Regions from separate parts of the Cupriavidus sp. USMAA2-4 genome, predicted to be linked through region 2. Evidence: predicted binding sites of a transcription regulator. Region 2 holds the regulator's gene; each other region holds the start of a gene.
What was found. Region 2 encodes FNR, which switches genes on or off when oxygen is low (the NO sensors DNR and NnrR bind a similar motif). Its sites were predicted from a motif close to TTGATNNNNATCAA; they were not measured.
Positions count from the first base shown of each region.

Region 1 (4,274 bases), on a different replicon from region 2:
CGGTACGCGCGCCATCGTGGCCTGGAACGGCAGCCGCGAAGCGGCACGTGCCCTGCATGACGCCATCCCGCTGCTGTCCGGCGCGCAGGCCCTGCTGCTGTGCGCGGGCGACCTGCGTGCCAGCGCGACACCGCCGGCACACGCCTGCCGCGCGCTGGCGCTGCACGGCGTGCAGGCCGCACTGGAGCGTTCGCCGCCGCTGGCCGATGCCGGCGTCGGCGAACTGCTGCTGTCGCGTGCCGCCGACTTCGGTGCCGATCTCATCGTGATGGGCGCCTACGGACGTGGGCGCATGCGCGAGCTGGTGCTGGGCGGTGTCACCCAGGCGCTGCTGTCCAGCATGACGGTGCCGGTGCTGATGGCGCATTGATTCGCATTGATGCGCATTGATGCGCATTGACCGGCGCCGGCGGCGGCGTCGCCGGAATCTTCGGCCGCGCCGCCCTGATCCGCACAGCGCGCACAGGCCGATGCCGAGCCGGCATGCGGTCAGCGCGGCGAAGGCGGGCTGGGACGGGAGCATGCCGACCCGTCCGCGGCGCTTGGCGCCGGTCGCCGTGAGTGCGCCGACACCGCCCTTGCGTTCGATCAAGGTGGCGCGGCACGGCCACCATATAGTGAATCCGGACCCCGCACCGATAACAGGAGCCACCCATGAGAGTCGACGAAGTGTGCTCCCACGCGCTGCACCACGTTTCCGCGACCTGTACCTTGCGCGAAGCGGCGCAGCTGATGCGCGACCGCCGCGCCAAGCTGCTGTTCGTCACCGAGCAGGACGGGCCCTACCAGCGCATCCTGGGCGTGGTCACGGACCGCGACATGGTGGTGCATGGCCTGGCCGACCTGCCCGCCTGCGGAGAAGCCCTTGTCACCTGCGTGATGACGCCCGGGGTGATCACCACCGAACGCCACGCCGCCGTCAGCGACGCCCTGCGCAGCATGCTGGCGCACGGCGTGCGCCGGCTGGCCGTGCGCGATGGCGAATCCGCCGTGATCGGACTGTTGACGCTGGACGATGCGGTGCGCTCGCTGAGCGCCGAGGTGGACATGGTGTCCAACGTGCTGCGGCGCGAGCGCAGCGAGAACGGCCTGCCCGGCGAGATGGCGGCGACGCCCGCGTTCCGCTTGTAGCGCGTTCTGTACCTGTAGCTGTAGCGCGTTCGTTCGTGGCCGCCACCTGCCACCGCCTGCCACCACCTGCCGGCGGCGGGCGGCGCCTTGCGCCCCCGCGCGGGCATCCCGGTCTCAGTGCGAGAAGAACACCGGTACCGTCATCGCGCCCAGCAGGGTCTGGGTGACACCGCCCAGCACCACCTCGCGCATGCGCGCGTGGCCGTAGGCCCCCATTACCAGCAGGTCAACGCCCAGGTCCGCGGCGCGCGACAGCAGCAGTTCGCCGAGCGCCGCATCGCCCGCGACACCGGGCAGCGTATGCAGCGTGGCGTCGATGCCGTGGTAGCGCAGGCTGGCCACGGCGTGCTCGCCGGGCGCCTCGCGCTCGCGCGCGGCGCCGCCATCGTGCGGCGCGCAGACGACATGCACGGTCCGCGCCAGGCGCAGCAGCGGCAGCGCATCGTGCAGCGCGCGCGTGGCTTCGCGGGTGCCGCTCCACGCCACCATCACCGTGGCGCCGACGCTGGCGAAGCGGCCCGCATAGGGCACCACCAGCACCGGGCGGCCGCAGCCCAGCAGCAACGACTCGACGAAGCGCTCGCCGATCCAGGCTTCGTCGTCGCCGGGATCGCTCTGCCCGGCCACGACGAGGTCGGCCAGGCAGGCTTCGCGCCGCACCACGTCGGCCGGAGCGCCAGCCACCGCGCGCCACTCGACCGCCACCGGCGCCTCGTCCGCGGCGCCCTCGAAAGCATGGCGCATCTGGCTGATGGCCGCCTCGTGGCGCGCCTGCAGGGCATCCATGAAGCCGCGATCCTGCTGGCGCAGCAGGGCCAGGCCCGGGTCCGGCTGCGGTATCAGCGGCAGGCCGAGCAGCCTGGCCCGCTGCGCGGCCGCCAGCCGGGTGGCGATCTCCAGGCGGTGATAGGCCCTGCGGCTGTTGTCGAGCAGCACCATGATGGTCGAGTAAGGCATGTTCAGGCTCCTGTGAAGACAGGGCGCCGCAGCGCCGGCTGCATTGACTGTAGCGTGCCCCCGCGGCCGCGGCTTGACCCAGCGCAAGATGGCGCGCCACCTGTCCTTTGACGCCCATCAAGCCCCGCCGGCAGGGATGGCCTAAGTTGGACAACGGAGCGGCACGCGGCAGGCCTGCCTGGCGCACCGCTGCCGCCACGGGTCCAGGAGACAAGCATGGAAGAGGTCAAGTCGCTCACGTATCAACCGCTCGCCGGCAAGGAGCCGAAGGCGGTGCGCGGCAAATCCGAGCGCACCATCGCGCTGCCGGCGCCCGACATGGCTTCCGGCCTGCCCTTGATGGGCGCGCTATGGGAACGCAAGAGCACGCGCGAGTTCGCCGCACGCGAGCTGCCGCTGGCGCGGCTGGGCGAACTGTTGTGGGCCGCCGGCGGCGTCAACCGCAGCGATACCGGCGGGCGCACCGCGCCGTCGGCGCACGGCCTGAACGAGATCGACATCTATGTGGCACTGCCGACCGGCGTCTACCGCTACGAACCGCTGCACCATACCCTGGTGCTCAAGCGCGCGGTCGATGCGCGCAACCTGACCGGCTACCAGGACTTCGTCGCCACCGCGCCGCTCGACCTGATCTATGTGGTCCGGCGCGCACGCCTGCAGGGACTGCCGAAGTCGGGGCAGGAAGTGTTCCCGGCGATCGCGGCGGGCGCCATCGCGCAGAACGTCTACCTGTACTGCGCCTCGTGCGGGCTGGGTACCGTGGTGCGCGGCTGGCTGAACCAGCGCCTGCTGGCAGAGGCGCTGTCGCTGAACGAGGACGAGGTGCCGCTGCTGGCGCAGACGGTGGGCTACACCACGGGCAACGGCGTGCAGTAGAAGAGGAAAGGAAAGGAGAGGGGGAGAAAAGAAGAAGCGCCCGGCCGCAGCGCACCGCGGCGGCCTCACAGATCGTCGGCCTCGTCGAACAGGCGGTGGCGGATCGCGTAGCGCACCAGGGCCGCGTCGTTGGCCAGTTCGAGCTTCTCCATGATGCGCATCTTGTAGGTGCTGACGGTCTTGGCGCTCACGCACAGCGCGGCGGCGATGTCCACCAGCGCCTCGCCTGCGACCAGGCGGCGGTAGACCTCCATTTCGCGGTCCGACAGGCGCAGGTGCGGAGCTTCCAGCCCTTCCTGCAGGCCGGTGGCGAGCTTCTCGGCGATCGCCTGGCTCATATAGGTGCCGCCCGCCGCGACCTTGGCGATGGCATTGACCAGTTCCATCGCCGCGCTCTCCTTGGTCAGGTAGCCGGCGGCCCCGGCACGGAAGGCGCGCATCACGTACTGTTCCTCGGCATGCATGGTCAGCACCAGGATGCGCAGCGCGGGACGCTCGGCGCGCAGCTGCCGGATCAGTTCGAGCCCGCTGCGCCCGGGCATCGACAGGTCGAGCAGCAGCAGTTCGGGCTCGCTTTCCCTGGCCAGGCGCGGCACCTCGGCACCGTCCGCCGCCTCGGCCACGATCTCGAAGCCGCCAGCGCGTTCCAGGATATGGCGCAGGCCGTCGCGCACCACGGCGTGGTCGTCGGCGATCATCACCCGGATCATGCGTGCTCCTCCTCGCCGCAGCCCGCCACCGCCGGGAAGCGCACGGTCAGGCCGAAGCCTGCGCCCGGCGTGTGCGCGATGGCCACGCTGCCGCCGATCAGCCTGGCGCGCTCGCGGATGCCGAGCAGGCCGAACGACACCCGCCTGCCGCGCTCCGGCATCTTGCCGTCCCAGCCGCAGCCATTGTCGCGCACGGTCAGCTGGTACCAGTCGCCGGCACGTACCAGCGCGATCTCGACGGCCGTCGCGTGGGCATGGCGCGCGACATTGTTGAGCGCCTCCTGCACGATGCGGTAGACGGCGGTGCCGGTGCGCTCGGGCACCTCGATCTCGTCGCCGAGCGCGTGCGGCTCGATGCGGATGCCATAGCGCGTGGAGAAGTCCTTGGCCAGCCACTCGATGGCGGGCACCAGTCCCAGCTCGTCGAGCAGCGCCGGCCGCAGGTCGGCGGCGATGCGCCGCACCGAGCCGACGGTCTCGTCGATGACCGCCTGCATGGCGGCGATCTGCGCGCGCGCGGCATCGGCGGCGGCGGTCTGGCGCAGGTCCTCGTCGAGCATGGCGAGATCCATCTTGAGTGCGCTCAGCCGCTGCCCGAGA
Region 1 is NZ_CP017749.1:1,045,162-1,049,435, forward strand. It holds gene BKK79_RS24735 (universal stress protein) at 1-370, shown strand, start outside; gene BKK79_RS24740 (CBS domain-containing protein) at 655-1,131, shown strand; gene BKK79_RS24745 (universal stress protein) at 1,246-2,088, opposite strand; gene BKK79_RS24750 (SagB/ThcOx family dehydrogenase) at 2,305-2,964, shown strand; gene BKK79_RS24755 (response regulator) at 3,030-3,674, opposite strand; gene BKK79_RS24760 (PAS domain-containing sensor histidine kinase) at 3,671-4,274, opposite strand, start outside.
Region 1: the regulator FNR is predicted to act here: its motif matches at 2,196-2,209, upstream of BKK79_RS24745 (universal stress protein).

Region 2 (4,274 bases):
GCGCGCAAGTTCTATATCTTCGGGCTGGTGCTGTGGCCGCAGGACGTGATCTACCTGAGCGTGCTGCTGGTGATCTCGGCGCTGGCCCTGTTCCTGTTCACCGCCATCGCCGGCCGGCTGTTCTGCGGCTATGCCTGTCCGCAGACGGTCTATACCGAGATCTTCATGTGGATCGAGCGGCATGTCGAAGGCGATCGTTTCGCCCGCATCCGCCTCGACGGCGATCCGTGGTCGCTGCGCAAGCTGCGCATCAAGGCGACCAAGCATCTGCTGTGGATCGTGGTGGCGCTGTGGACCGGTTTCACCTTTATCGGCTATTTCGCGCCGATCCGCGAGCTGGGCGGGCAGGTGGCTGCGTTCGCGCTCGGGCCCTGGCAGGCCTTCTGGATGCTGTTCTACGCCTTCGCCACGTGGGGCAACGCGGGCTTCATGCGTGAGCAGGTGTGCAAGTACATGTGTCCCTACGCGCGCTTCCAGAGCGTGATGGTGGACCGCGACACCTTTGTCGTCACCTACGACAGCGGCCGCGGCGACCCGCGCGGCAGCCGCTCGCGCAAGGCCGACCACCGCGCCGCTGGGCTTGGCGACTGCGTCAATTGCAGCATCTGCGTGCAGGTCTGCCCGACCGGCATCGACATCCGCGACGGCTTGCAGTACGAGTGCATCGGCTGCGGCGCCTGCATCGATGCCTGCAACCAGGTGATGGACAAGATGGACTACCCGCGCGGGCTGATCCGCTACACGTCGGAGAACGCGATGCGCAAGGGCTGGTCGGCCCAGGCGACGCGCAAGCGCCTGCTGCGTCCGCGCGTGATGATCTATTCGGCGATCTGGCTGGCACTGCTGGCGGGCTTCGCCATCTCGCTGTCACTGCGCACGCCGCTGAAGGTGGATATCATCCGCGACCGCGGCAGCCTCGGGCGCGAAGTCGAGGGGCGCTGGGTGGAGAACGTCTACCGCCTGCAGCTGATCAATACTAGCGAGGCGCCGATGCAGTTCACCATCCGCGCCGACAGTGCGGAACTCGGCAAGCTGCGCGTGGAGTCCGACGGGGCGACCGGCGAACTCGCACCGACCTCGAACCGCCTGCTGGCCATCCGCGTGCGCGTGCCGCTCGAGCAGGCGCGGCAGGGCACGCACAAGATCCGCGTGACGGTGCAGGGCGGCCAGGAGGAGGGGCATGTCGTCGAGGTGAACCAATCGACCAGTTTCATCGTGCCGCGCGACCTGTAGGGCGTGCGGAGGGGATTGCCGCAGGGCAGACAAGCGGGGCGGCCACGATGCCGCCGTGCGTAACAGCAAGGAGCGAAGCCATGCAAGGACCCGCCCGACAATCATTGACGGACGCCGGCACGATGCAGCAGGCCGTGCGGCCGTGGTGGAAGGAACCCTGGCCCTGGCTGCTGATGAGCGGGCCGCTGGCGGCGATGGCCGCCTGCGGCGTGACCATCTGGCTGGCGATGACGCATCCCGACAAGCCGATCGAGGAGGGCGTCAGCCGGCACGGGCTGGTGGTCGAGCGGCAGGGCGCGGCGCGGGCAGTGTCCGGCGCGACAGCCACGGAGCGGCCATGAGACTGCGCTGGCTGATGTGGGTCCTGTGGCCGGCCTTCCTGGTCGCCGGTGTGGCAACCGCCGCGGTGTTCTCGCTGGTGGATCCAAGCGATCTCAGGCTGTTCGGGCGGCCGGTCGAGGCCTCGCGCGAGGCGGTCTACACCATCGGCTTCCTGCTGGCCTGGCTGCTGTGCTCGCTGTCGAGCGCCCTGACCTTTTATACGATGCCGGTGCGCCTCGGCGATACCGACGAACTGGAGTAGGGGATGCGCGCAGGCCGAAGGGCTGGGCAGAACGGGGCCTGTCGAAGGCGCCGGATGCCTGCGCCCTCGGCTTGGTCAGCAGCTCTTGCCGTAGATCTGCTTGATGCCGGGTACGTCGACCAGCTTGACGTGGCGCTGGCGGATCTGGATCAGCCCGGCCTCGGCGAAGCGCGAGAACAGGCGGCTGACGGTTTCCAGCTTGAGGCCGAGATAACTGCCGATTTCCTCCCGGCTCATGCGCAGCACGAACTCGGTCGACGAGTAGCCGCGTTCCGACAGGCGCTCGGACAGGTTGACCAGGAAGGCGGCCAGGCGCTCCTCGGCGCGCATGGAGCCGAGCGTCAGCAGCATGACCTGGTCCTGCGTGATCTCCTTGCTCATCATGCGCAGGAACTGCTGCTGCAGCGACGGCACGGTGGTCGACAGGGTCTGCAGGTCGTTGAAGCGCATCACGCAGACCTCGGTGTCTTCCAGTGCGGTAGCATCCGACGCGTGCTGCATCTCGCCGAGGCCGTCGAGTCCGACGACTTCGCCCGGCAGGTGGAAGCCGGTGATCTGCGAGCGCCCGTCTTCCATCGTCACGTGTGTCTTCAGGGTGCCGAAGCGCACCGCGTAGACTGCGCTCAGGGGTTCGCCGAGCCGGTAGAGCGTCTCGCCCTTGTGGACTCGCACGCGTTCCTTCACCAGCGAGTCGATCTTTTCGATGTCGTTGCGGTTCATGCCGACCGGCACGCACAGGTGTCCGAGCGAGCAGGACGAGCAACGGGGCGACATCGCGGTGACGGGGATGGAATTGAGCAAGCCGGGGCCTATTGTCGTTGAGCTGCGAGGGCGCAATTTCTGCATTTTACTGTGTGAAGGCATCCGAAGGGGAGCGAAAGTTGACTGCGGCGGTCTTTTTCAGTGTTTTTCTGCTGGCCTTGCTGGGTGGCGTGCACTGCGCAGCCATGTGCGGCGGCATTGCACTGGCGGTCGAGCGGCCGCAGGCGGAAGCGCCGGTCGTCGTGCTGCGCAGGCCGCGGGACTGGTTGCGTGAACAGTTATCCATGCATGCGGGGCGGGTGGTGACTTACATGCTGCTCGGTGCCGCGCTGGGCGCGGTCGGCGCCGGTGCCTGGCGAGCCCAATACCTGCCGCTGCAGCGCGGCCTGTTTGCCGCTGGCAGCATGGTCCTGCTGGGCACCGGCCTGTGGCTGCTGGCCGGGCGCGCGCCGCAGTTCGCCGCGCTGGAGCGCTTGGTGGCGCGTGGGGCCGGAGCCCTGGCAGGCCGCCTCCGCGGGCGGCGCGCCGGTGCCCCGTCCGCCCCGATTCAGGTCCGCCCGCGCTTGCTCAGGCGTTTCGGCATCGGTCTGGCGTGGGGGCTGGTGCCGTGCGGCATGGTTTACGGTGCGCTCACCCTATCGTTGCTTGCCGGCAACGCGTTGTCGGGGGCCTTGCTGATGGGGGTATTCGGTCTCGGGACCTTGCCCAACCTGCTGATGTTGTCCGGCCTGTCCGGCGCGTTGCGCGGCTGGTCGCGCCGGCCCTGGGTGCGCGTCGGTGCCGGCGTGGCAGTGATGGGGTTTGGTGCGGCCGGGCTTGTGCGGGCGGCGATGTTGCCGCACACGCTCGCCGCACACGGCTTCTGTGTGGTGTTCTGAAGGGGGTTCTTCTGTTTTGGTGATGCGTGAGGCACTTTGTCGGGTGTGCCGAAGGCGCCGCGCTGGTGATCGGCGGTTGCAGCGCCGGGCCGGAATGCCCTACAATCGGCAGCATTGCAGTATCTATCGCGCTGGCGCTGCCGCGCGCATGGCCGGGCAACTCGAACGGCCGTCCTGAGGCCAGTCCGGGCAGAATGTTGCTGACGGACGTAGCCACCTCGCAGCAAGCCATGCCGGTTGACAAGATCTCCGGTTCAAAAGACCGGCTGGGCGTTGCGCGACGGGAGGTGCGCAACACCGTGCGGATGACTGCATCGTTCTTGCGGCGGAAGGGGTTGGACCCGTTCGCGCCGATCCGCCGCTCCAGAAGGGCGGTGCAACGCAAGAGGCCTTTCGGCCGGCGCTGAGGCCGGCAGCAGGGCAATTCTCCGCCGGACTGACCCGGCAACCCGAAGCAGAATAAGATGGGCGCGCGGCTTTCATGCGGACGGCATGCCGGCCGGCCGCGCAATGAGATGGCGATGGCGCTTCGGCCTCGCTGGATCCGAAATCCCCGAATCCTCCGGCGGTCCGCCGGGGGCAGGTGCAAAGACAGGCTGCACACATCCGTATATGAATACCCAAGAGGCGAAAATCGTCCTCGAGACTGCGTTGATCTGCGCGCAGGAGCCCTTGCGCGTGGCGGAACTGCGACGGTTGTTCGCCGATGAGGTGGCTGCCGACACCATCCGCGTGCTGCTGGACGAGTTACGTCTGGATTGGCGTGATCGGGGCGTGGAACTGGTGGCGCTGGCCAGTGGCTGGCGTTTCCAGAGCCG
Region 2 is NZ_CP017748.1:4,152,342-4,156,615, forward strand. It holds gene ccoG (cytochrome c oxidase accessory protein CcoG) at 1-1,233, shown strand, start outside; gene BKK79_RS18490 (hypothetical protein) at 1,356-1,574, shown strand; gene BKK79_RS18495 (hypothetical protein) at 1,571-1,816, shown strand; gene fnr (fumarate/nitrate reduction transcriptional regulator Fnr) at 1,892-2,617, opposite strand; gene BKK79_RS18505 (sulfite exporter TauE/SafE family protein) at 2,698-3,456, shown strand; gene BKK79_RS40415 (hypothetical protein) at 3,483-3,863, shown strand; gene scpB (SMC-Scp complex subunit ScpB) at 4,069-4,274, shown strand, end outside.

Region 3 (4,274 bases), on a different replicon from region 2:
TGGACTAGTGTAGGCGCTGCGTGCGCGCTCGTGCCGCCCTTGCGGCAGCGGCTCCCTCTTGGAGCTTAGGTCAGGTCGCGCGGCAGCGCGGGTTGGACCGTGCGTCCGGCCACAGGTTCATGCCGTGCCGTTGCGCTGCAGCTGCCGTTACGGCTACCGCTACAGCAGGGGTTCCAACGGCAGCAGCGAGAGCCGCCAGACCAGCAGGCGCTGCCACGCCGTGGTGCCCGGCCCGCTTGTCGTCGTGCGCCTCGTCCTGCGGCAGGGCGGACGAGACGCTGCGCCCGTTCCGCGGCGGCGGGCGTGCTGCCCATCAAGGGGATCGGTAGAATGTGGGGCAACGGCGCCGGAGGGCGCCCGGTGCGGACAGGGGGCGCTTCCAGGCCTCCGGGCTCCGCCAGGGAAAGCGCATGCGCGCCGGCACGCCGCCGCAGCAAGGCGGCGAGCGGCCGCGCAAGGGAGTGATCGGGATGGAAGAGCAGAACGCAGCCCAGGCACGGGCAGAAGAAGCACAGGCGATGGAGCGCGTGGTCAGCGCGACGCGCCAGGTGCAGGTGGCATTCAACGCGCTGCAGTCGCAGTTCCCGCCGGACGGCAGCGGCAAGCCGTCCAAGCTGGCCCTGCAGACCTTCGACGCGGCCCTGCAGGCACTGGAGGACGCGCAGCAGGCGTTCGACGAGATCCTGAACGACCTGCTCGACGGCAACCGCTGAGCCGGCGTCCGGCGCCGCGTTTGCGGCCGGCGCTTCAGCCCAGCAGATAGCGCGCCAGGTTGGCGGCGGCCAGCGTCGCCACCAGCGTCACGGTCGCGAACAGCAGCGTGCGGTTGTTGCGCGCGTGGCGGGTATCGGGATCCTGGATGTCTGACATGGCGGCTTCTCCACAAGCATGGCTCGGCAGCGCACCGGCCGCCGGGCAGTTCCGTCCGGCGCCGGGTGCATGGTGGAATTTTGTGGCAGGGCCAGGGCGGGCCGCGGTAAACGATTGTGACGGCGGCGGCGTCAGCGCGGCCGTCCGCCGCCCCCCGCCCCCCGCCCCCCGCCCTGAACGGGCCTACATCTTCATCACCACCCGTCCTTCGATCTGCCCGGCGCGCATGCGCTGGAAGATGTCGTTGATCTGCTCCAGCGGCGCCGTGGACACGGTGGCCTTGACGGCGCCGTGCGCGGCGAAATCCAGTGCTTCCTGCAGGTCGCTGCGCGTGCCCACGATGGAGCCGCGGATGGTGATGCCCTTGAGCACCACATCGAAGATCGGCGTGGCAAAGTCGCCCGGCGGCAGGCCGTTGAGCGCGATGGTGCCGCCGCGCCGGACCATGCCGATGGCCTGCGAGAAGGCCTGCGGCGACACCGCGGTCACCAGCGCGCCGTGCGCGCCGCCGATGGCCTTCTGCAGGAAGGCTGCGGGATCCGCGTGGCGCGCATTGACCGTGACCTCGGCGCCCAGTTTCTCGGCCAGCCGGAGCTTGTCGTCGTCGATGTCGACGGCCGCCACGCGCAGGCCCATGGCGCGAGCATACTGCACCGCCACGTGGCCGAGGCCGCCGATGCCGGAGATGGCCACCCACTGGCCCGGGCGCGTGTCGGTGACCTTGAGTCCCTTGTAGACCGTCACGCCCGCGCACAGGATGGGGGCGATCTCGACGAAGTCCACGCTGTCGGGCAGCAGGCCCACGTAGTCAGGGTCGGCCACCACGTATTCGCCGTAGCCGCCGTTGACCGAATAACCGGTATTGAGCTGCTTCTCGCACAGCGTCTCCCAGCCTTGCAGGCAGTGCTCGCAGTAGCCGCAGGCGCTGTACAGCCATGGCACGCCGACGCGGTCGCCTTCCTTGACGCGTGTGACGCCGGCGCCTACCGCGGAGACGTAGCCGACGCCTTCGTGGCCCGGTATGAACGGTAGCGTGGGCTTGACCGGCCAGTCGCCTTCGGCGGCGTGCAGGTCGGTGTGGCAGACGCCGGACGCTTCGATCTTCACCTGGACCTGGCCGCGCGCCGGCTCCGGTACGGGCACCTCGTCAATCTCGAGCGGCGCACCGAACTTGCGCACCACGGCGGCTTTCATTGTCGCTGGCATGTCGACTCCTCGTAGCATGAACGGGAACAGGCCGGGGCGCGGCGGCGCGGGCCGCCGGCGCCACCGGGGACCTGCCGATGATGTCATGCCACGTGCGGGTGGACTTGCGCTGGATCAAAGAGGCGGGACGGGCGGCTGGAATGCCGGCCCCCGGGGGTGGCCGGGGGCCGGGCGCGGTGCCGGCTCAGCGCGGCTGGAAGGCGATGATGGCCATGCCGCCGACCGCCACCGCCGCGCCGGCCAGGTCCCAGGGGCTCGGCCGCACCCCGTCCACCAGCCACAGCCAGAGGATGGCGGTGGCGATATAGATGCCGCCGTAGGCCGCGTAGACCCGGCCCGAGGCGGCCGGGTGCAGCGTCAGCAGCCAGGCGAAGGCGGCCAGCGCCAGCGCGCCGGGCAGCAGCAGCCAGGCACTGGCGCCCTGGCGCAGCCACAGCCAGGGCAGGTAGCAGCCGACGATCTCGGCGCAGGCGGTCAGCAGGTAGAGCAGGACCGTCTTCATGCGGCCGGCTCTGCGCCGTCGGTGCACCGGGAGGCATCGCCCGCCGCTGCCGCTGTCGTTTCCGTTGCCGCATCGCCGTGGACGTTGTCCGGCGCCGCCGCGCGCCGCGCGCGCTTGCGCGGCGGCAGCAGCTCGCCCCCCTTGTAGGGCACGCGCCCGGCCGGCACCACCGCGGCGGCGGCGCTCACGTGGCCGTCCTGGTCGTCGAAGAACATGTGTGCGCCGAAGGCGGCCAGCACGCGGTCCTTGGGCAGCCCGCCGAGGAAGTAAGCTTCGTCGATGCTGACGTTCCAGGCGCGCAGCGTGTGTACCACGCGCGTGTGCGCCGGGCTGTTGCGCGCCGTGACGATGGCGATGCGCACCGGGCCGTGCCCGGGCGGGAACTGCTGCTGGATCTCGGCCAGGCGCAGCAGCAGCTTGGCGAAGGGGCCCTCGGCCATGGCCTTGTGGCGGTGGCGCTGTTCGTGCCGCACGAAGGCGTCCAGTCCCTTCTCCTTGTAGATGCGCTCGGACTCGGGCGAGAACAGCACGGCATCGCCGTCGAAGGCGATGCGGATCTGCTCGTCGCGCGCACGGAAGCCGTCGGGCGCGGCGTAGAGCTGCGCCGCGGCGACGCCGCCGTCGATGGCGGCCTGCACGTCCTCGGCATCGCGCGAGAGGAACAGATCGACCTTGAAGGCCTGCAGGTAGGGCGCGATCGGGGCGCCGCCGGTGAAGGCCGCGCGCGTGATATCCAGCTTGTGCGCGGCGATGGCGTTGAAGGCGCGCAGGCCGGTGTCCGGCGAATTGCGCGAGATCACCACCACTTCCACCAGGCGGCGGCCGGGGATCAGGGCGTTGAGCTGCAGCAGCGCCCGCACCAGCGGGAAGGCGGTGCCGGGCGAGAGCGCCTCGTCTTCGTGCCGGCGCTGGAACTCGGCGTAGGCCGCCACGCCCTCGCTCTGGTAGATGGCATTGGCCTGTTCGAGGTCGAACAGGGCGCGCGAGGAGATGCCGATGACGAGCTTGTCGGTGAGATCGTAGGCCATGGGGACGCAGTATAGGGGCAAGCCAGGGGCCGGCGCGGCATCGGCATGGGGCGCCGCAATCCTTTCCCGCCGCCGGGCCGGCGTCCGGGCGTATTGCATTTTCTTACATTAAGGCGCTTTCGTCACTTGGTGGCCTCGCGTATGCTGGCGCCGATTCCAGCCGTGCACGCCTTGCGCCGGCGCTGTCCGGCCTCGCGCGAGTGCGCGGGGCAGCGGCGGGAGGCAGCGGCGCGGCCATTGCCGATCCTACCGTCCCGCATGCACAGCCTCCGCCGCCTTCCCCGTTTCCTCTGCCTGCTCCGCCTCGTTTCCCCTGTCGCCATCCTGCGCGGCGCGGCCGCGCGCAGCGCGCTGCCGTTGCTGCTGGCCGCCGCCGCCCTGGCCGGCACGGGTTGCAGCTCGCTGCTCAACGAGGGCACGGCGGCCGGGGCCGGCGTGGCCGGCGCCGCGATCGCGGGCGCGGTAACCGACAATGCCGCGGTGGCGACCGGCATCGGCCTCGGCGTGCAGGCCGGCGCCAAGGCGGCGCTGCAGTACAGCCAGCGCCAGGTGCACGCCGCCGCGCAAGACCGCATCGCGCAGGCCGCCGGAGCGCTGGCGGTGGGCGCGGTGGCCTCCTGGGCCACCGACCACGCGGCGCCGCTGGAGGCGGAAGAGCGCGGCCGCGT
Region 3 is NZ_CP017749.1:441,760-446,033, reverse strand. It holds gene BKK79_RS22090 (hypothetical protein) at 471-713, shown strand; gene BKK79_RS41975 (hypothetical protein) at 748-870, opposite strand; gene adhP (alcohol dehydrogenase AdhP) at 1,054-2,076, opposite strand; gene BKK79_RS22080 (YnfA family protein) at 2,261-2,578, opposite strand; gene BKK79_RS22075 (5'-nucleotidase) at 2,575-3,606, opposite strand; gene BKK79_RS22070 (hypothetical protein) at 3,865-4,274, shown strand, end outside.
Region 3: the regulator FNR is predicted to act here: its motif matches at 2,181-2,194, upstream of adhP (alcohol dehydrogenase AdhP).